One region of the Ochrobactrum sp. SFR4 genome, then DNA from elsewhere that is predicted to be linked to it. Evidence: riboswitches for the same ligand, from Rfam matches in the RefSeq annotation. Region 1 holds a riboswitch; the other holds the start of a gene.
The links. Region 1 has a riboswitch for FMN ahead of HBA93_RS06550 (DMT family transporter). Riboswitches for the same ligand answer to the same signal wherever they lie in the genome.
Positions count from the first base shown of each region.

Region 2: another riboswitch for FMN. It lies ahead of HBA93_RS09835 (6,7-dimethyl-8-ribityllumazine synthase); the one in region 1 lies ahead of HBA93_RS06550 (DMT family transporter).

Region 1 is NZ_JAAPBB010000004.1:126,181-129,600, reverse strand. Features, by position in the region: gene HBA93_RS06555 (DHA2 family efflux MFS transporter permease subunit) at 1-449, shown strand, start outside; gene HBA93_RS06550 (DMT family transporter) at 499-1,425, opposite strand; FMN riboswitch at 1,532-1,727, opposite strand; gene HBA93_RS06545 (amino acid ABC transporter permease) at 2,105-3,070, shown strand; gene HBA93_RS06540 (transporter substrate-binding domain-containing protein) at 3,180-3,420, shown strand, end outside.
Region 2 is NZ_JAAPBB010000006.1:177,610-181,029, forward strand. Features, by position in the region: gene HBA93_RS09825 (protein tyrosine phosphatase family protein) at 1-264, opposite strand, end outside; gene fdhD (formate dehydrogenase accessory sulfurtransferase FdhD) at 565-1,431, shown strand; gene HBA93_RS09835 (6,7-dimethyl-8-ribityllumazine synthase) at 1,467-1,937, opposite strand; FMN riboswitch at 2,023-2,176, opposite strand; gene HBA93_RS09840 (GNAT family N-acetyltransferase) at 2,439-2,888, shown strand.

The sequences.
Region 1 (3,420 bases):
AAATTCTGCGTGGCTGTTCAATGATGCTGTGTATGGTGCCGATCAACAATCTGGCGCTTGGTACATTGCATCCATCCCATATTAAAAACGCCTCCGGCCTGTTTAATCTGATGCGTAATCTGGGTGGTGCGATTGGTCTGGCGGTGATTAATACGATGCTGATGCGGCGCGGTGATCTGCATTATGCGCAATTGTCGGAACATCTGAACTGGGGCAACCGCGAAGCACAGGAAATGCTGGCCAATCTGACTGCTAAATTTAATGCGGCGGGTATGGATGGTGCCAATATTGCATTGATGAAACTCTCCGGCATGGTGCGTCAGCAGGCAACGCTGATGTCTTTCATCGACGTGTTTATGATCCTGACCGTGTTGTTTGTCTCACTGGCATTCTTTGCGACTATGATGAAAAAGCCCGGTGACGTGCCGAAAGACGCCGCAGGACATTAAGAGCGTATCAGTTCAAATAAAAACGGCGGGATTTCCCGCCGTTTTTTGATTATTCTGCCGCTTGTATTTTCGGGGATGAACGCCCGCTGTCCTGACGCATCAGATAGAGCGACGCGCTGACAATCAGCAGGGCACCCGGCCAGAAATTGATGCTTGGAGTAGCCGCAAAAACGATCCAGCCGAGAATAACATTCAGCGGCAGTTTCAGATCGTCAAAAGGCTGCAAATAAACAGCATCTGCCACGGAATAGGCGGCGATCTGGAAATATTGCGCCATGGCTGTCAGAACACCGATGGTGAGCAGGATTGACCAGATTTCCATAGATGGCGATGCGATCTCCGGAAAACCGACACCTGATGCAGCCCAGAGTGCCGCGTTAATCGGTGTGAGCAGGATCAGCATATACATGGAGATACTGGCTGTCGTTTCAAAGCGGGTCAGATATTTGGTCATCACCGAATAGCCTGCCCAAAGCGCCGCAGCAAGAATTGGCAGCAGGGAATAGACCGTATAGGTGTCCGACCATGGAGCAATGATAATCAATGCGCCGATGAAGCCTGCCAGAGTCGTGAGCAGGCGTGTCTGTGTTACAGCCTCGCGCAGGAACAATCTTGCACAGAGAATAACAAAAAACGGCGAGGTCATGGACAGCGCAATCACCTGCCAGATCGGCACATGTGTGAGGGCGAAAATCCACACCTGCACACCGGCGGCAGCCAGCGCCACGCGAATAATATGCAGCCCGAGATGATTGGTGCGCAGTGCCTGTGCGCCTTCGCGGATCAGCAGTGGCAAGGTCAGTACAAGGGCGATGACATATTGCCAGAAGGCAATAATAACAGAAGGGATACCGGTGCGTGTGCCTGCCCATTGGGTGGCGACATTGACGCCCGCATAAGCTGCTCCGGCTGCCAGCATGAGCGCTGCACCGCGGATGGTTGGTTTTAATGTTTGAACAGAGGCAATTGGGCTCAACGTTTTTCTTCCTGTCTCGTAAGCCGTTACCCCAGGGATTGGGAAATGGTACGGGAAGAAAATTACATAATGGCGGCAAAAGTGACCGCACATGATGCCATTTCAGCCCCGCTCTCTCTCATCCGGACTATGACCGTCGGCTTCGGAGTTGCACCGAATCTGCTGTCCTTAATCAGAAGAAAAGCAGGCATGTGAACATACGATGATCACACCCGGCCTTGTATCCCAATTAAGCGCTCGCGGGCTTCAGGCTTCCGCCTGTTACCGCCGGTGGGGAATTACACCCCGCCCTGAGAACGATTAAAATTATTATGAACAAAGCGCCGGACAGTTCCGGCTCCTTACTGCATAAGCCGAACTTATGGTGCGGGCAGGGATAAATCAAGCCGCATAACCGGCAACGCTGTGTCCTGAAAACGGTGTTTAATATTTTGCGATATATCCGGAGATAAATAATGTGAAAATGACGGTCTCTGACCCGTGTTTCAGTCTTTTATGACCTGCGAAATCACTTTTAAAAGACTTTATCATGCGCTTATGCAGTTAAATTTGCTGCTTTGAATCGCATTATGACTGTTATTTCAGTGATTTTGCCTGCCTTTTGTGCCATTTCCGGCAAATGATCGGGTGGAAGGCTGCGCTTTTTTGGCGGAGACATAGAGGCAGGGAGCAGAGCAGCATGTATTACGATAAAGTACAAAAAAATAAAATTACGCAGAAGCCGTGGTTTTTGGGCGTATTCGCCCTTGTTACCTTCATTTTTATGGTCTGGAAGAACTGGCATCTGACAGGCGCAGCAGATGCTGCCGTCACAGGTTTGGCCGGATTATTGCAGACAACAGGCGGCATATTTGCGGTTGCAGCCGTCACTTCGCTGGTTCTGACGCTGATTATCAACCTTGTCGGTAAGTTGCCGATGCAGATACAGACGATTGTTGTTTGGCTGGCATTGCTCTCTGCTGCTCTGTATTTCTTCTACAGCTTTGATCTGTCTTACACTTTCATTCTGTCGAAGCTGCCGTTCCTGATTACGCAGGGCGTATTCACGACCGTTTATATCTCGGCGATTTCCATTGCGATTGCTTTTGTACTGGCGATTATCGGTGCCGTTGCCAAGCTTTCGCAGAACGGTTTTGCCGTTGCTATCGCTTCATTTTACACTTCATTTTTCCGCGGCGTGCCGTTGCTGATCCAGATCTATCTGATTTATCTGGGTATTCCGCAGCTTGGTTATGTGATTGATGCGGTACCCGCCGGTGTGCTTGCTCTGTCGCTGTGCTATGGCGCCTATATGACCGAGATTTTCCGCGGCGGGATTATGTCCATTCCGCGTGGCCAGTGGGAAGCTGCCCGCGCCCTTGGTCTGCGTCCGTTCACCACTATGCGCAAAGTGATCATGCCGCAGGCAATGAAACTGATTATTCCTCCGACAGGAAACCAGTTCATTGCGATGCTGAAAGACTCATCACTTGTCTCGGTGATTGGTGTCTGGGAGCTGATGTTCCTTGCCCGTACGCAGGGTCGTGAAGAATTCCGCCATCTGGAAATGCTGATCACTGCTGCTCTGCTGTACTGGATTTTGTCGATTATTCTCGAACGCTGTCAGGCAGTGCTGGAAAACCGCATGAAGCGTCAGGAACGCTGATGAATACGGACGGTCAGCCGTTCTGACCACAACTGTTTTATTGTTGTTCGCATAGTGATTATTCCGGTGATGACACTTGAATAGCGCCATGCTCAGGGGAGGAAACCATATGAAGAATGTAATTTTATCCGCTGCCGTTGCCGCACTGGCACTGACTGTCAGCCTGCCAGCTTTTGCCGGTGAAACGCTGGATCGCGTGACCAGCAAAAAAGAACTGGTTGTGGCAACTGCCGCGAACTGGCCGCCGCAGTCTTTCATGAAAGACGACAAGCTGGTGGGTTTTGATATTGATGTTGCGACCGAAGTTGCCAAGCGTCTGGGTGCAACTGCCCGTTTTGTGACGCCGGAAT
Region 2 (3,420 bases), on a different contig from region 1:
CGTTGGTGCATTTTCTACGGCTGCAGTCATCTCGTCCAGATTTTCCTGTGTGATCTGGCCACCAGCTACAGGAATGAAATAGGTTTGCAGACCGGCTGCAACTGCAGCCTGTGCAACGGCATCATAGAGCGGCTGACCGTCGGATTCGTGATCCGGGCGGTTGCAAATCAGGGTCTTGAAACCCTGTGCCGCAACACCGGCAATATCTTCCGGTGACAGCTGGCCGGTGACAGCAAAATTTTCATCAATCAGACGAATGTCCATAAGTCGGAACCTCATTAATGCATGTCGGCTCAAATGGATTCATTTGAGCTACCGCGAACATGCGACAATTAAAAGAATCCAGAGCGAGTGCGGTGGCTGAGATCAAATACAACACGCTCTGGTGGGTTTGTTTTCAGAATATACCATCGTGATGTGCTTACCACCCCGAAAGCGCTTATTGCCTGTTGAAACTGCCACGTAACGGCGGAAATTTCACCGAAGAAGCGACACTAAAGATGCTGGTATATGCTTTCAATAAAAGCATATAGTCATGCAGTCAGAGGGTTGAAAGGGAGAGCTATGGATAAAACCTGCGGACTTGAGAGAGAGGGGAAGGATGATATTCCGCCCGCTACATCTGAGGTCAGTAATATTATCCGTCGTCAGGGCGTACTGAAAGCTTCGCATCGGCAGGTGGCAGAAGAGCTGCCTGTGGCATTTTCCTATGGCGGGACCACCCATGCGGTGATGATGGCCAGTCCACAGGATATTGAGGATTTTGCCGTTGGTTTCAGCCTCTGCGAAGGCATTATTGCACAGTCTTCTGAAATCGAAGCGATGGATATTCAGAGCTTTCCCGCCGGTATTGATGTGCAGATGCAGTTATCCGATCAGCAGCGTGATGCACTGACCGCCCGTCGCCGCCATATGGCAGGGCCGGTCGGCTGTGGCTTGTGCGGTATTGAATCGATCACTGAGGCTGTGCGGGAGTTTCCGCCGGTTGGGGATAGCGATTTCAAGCTGCGTTCTGAGCAGATTGTGCAGGCTGCAGAGCAGATGTGGCATTCGCAGGTCTTGCATCGGGCAACCGGAGCCGTGCATGCGGCCGGTTTCTATCAGGCGTATCGGAACAGTGGCGAGATACTGGCCGTGCGCGAGGATGTCGGGCGGCATAACGCATTGGACAAACTGGCAGGCTTCTTGTTAAGCGGGAATGGCAAGGCTGAAAATGCCGATCCGTCGCGTGGTGCAGTGGTTGTGACCAGTCGTGTCTCGCTGGAAATGGTACAGAAAACAGCGGCGATCCGCTCGCCGGTGATCATGGCGATTTCCGCACCGACGGCTCTGGCAATCCGTACAGCTGACGCATTGAATATTACGCTGGTGGCATTGGTGCGTGGCTCGGAATTCGATGTCTATACGCATCCGCAGCGCATTACGGAATAAAAAGCGGCCTGCCGATACAAGCCGCTTTCTTTAAGTTACGCTTCGATTTTGCTGTAAGTATTCAAAATCTGCACGGTTGCATGAGCCGCTTCACGACCTTTGACTTTGAAATGCGTATAGAAGAAATCATGATGCTCTTTGCTGTCATGATAATGGTGCGGAGTTAGTACAACGCTGAGAACCGGCACATCTGTATCCATCTGTGCCTGCATCAGGCCTTTGATAACTGCGTCGGATACGAAATCATGGCGGTAAATGCCGCCGTCAACCACAAAGCCCGCCGCAACAACAGCAGCATATTTGCCGGTGCCGGCCAGTGTGCGGGCAAGAAGCGGTGCTTCGAATACGCCCGGCACGTCAAAGACTTCGACCTCAATGCCGTTGTCAGTCAGTTTAGCCAGTTCTTCAATATAGGATTTGCGCGCTTCATCCACGATATCGGCGTGCCAGCGCGCCTGAATGAATGCAACTTTGAGGGAAGATGGGTTGGTCAAGCTCTGGTTCATAGTTTCATCTCTTGATACTAGAATCAGGGCGCAAATTCACAAATCGACAGATCACACCCATAACAAGTGTGCTGTTTAACCGTGTCTTTGCTCTCTTTCATCCGGACTATACCGTCGGCTCCGGCATCGCACCGGATCTGCTGACTCTGAACAAATCGCTTTATTCAGACGCTCGCGGGCTCAAAGAGTTTCCTCTTCATACCGCCGGTGGGGAATCGCACCCCGCCCCGAGAACAACATCGCGCACTATTGCGCGACGCATGTCTCATACAGATAGCTGAGGGGGAAGTCGAGTAGACAATGTGTTGCTGTTTTACTTTACAATCTTGTTTCACTTTTGTGCCGGTGATATGGAGGCGCAGTCCAATCAGGAGATTTATGCGCAGCAACTCATAACAAGAGTTTCCCCGACAGCCTTTCATACACGGCTGAGGGTTGAGTTGCGCCTTTTGCAGCCCATAGCAGGGCGCGTATAATATCTTTCAACGGACAAAAAATATCATGATACAAATACGAAATGAAATCCGCCCGATCCGCAATGAGGATACGGAAACTCTGGTTACTATCTGGCTGGAGGCTTCACAATTCGCCCATAGTTTTCTGGGGCAGGAACGCCTGCAATTACAGTCTGAGCAGGTGCGGGATATTTATCTGAAACAAGCTGAAAACTGGGTGATCCTCGAAAACGGACAGCCGGCCGGATTTATCGGCCTGATGGATCAGTTTATCGGCGGTCTTTTCATCGACACTAAAATTCATGGCAAGGGTCTTGGCCGTCAATTGCTCGACCATGCATTGCAATTAAAGAAAACGCTGTCGCTGGAAGTTTACGCACTGAACACGCAGGCACATAATTTCTATCTGCGTAACGGTTTTATGGAAACCACGCGTGATCCGCAGGATGCGGAAGGCCTGCCTTTTGAAGTCATCCATATGTGCCGTGACCTGTAACCCTGACAGGCACCTAAAAAAGGTCTGCCGGAGCACTTCCGGCAGACCTCTTGTGAAATCTGCAGCGCAGGAAATTCTCCCACATAAACAGGTTAAAGCATTTCCAGCAAAAATGTGAACCGCCTTCGCAGGGAAATCAATTCACAGGATTGATTTTTATCCCGCTACGATGCGTAGGATAATGCATAAAAAAAGTTACAGCGGAGTAACCGATTCAGTCCTAACTGAAACCGCTGTAAGAGCATTCATTCGCTTATCAATACAGCGCCGCTATGCTCATCCGTCATGATGGTTATGGCAGGAAGTCCAGACCTATCACACTAATGGCAATGGCCGTATTCAGCGTGATAATCATCATGGTATAAATAATTGCGCTTTTGGTGATCTCAGTCATCTCACACCTCTACGCATCGGCCCCTTATCGATGCTTTGCTCAGTTCTGTTTACTCACCAAATGTAACAGTGTGTAACCGGTCACGCAACCCGAAAGCGCTTTTTTCTGTCGTTCCGGCAATGACAATTATGGTTTGAG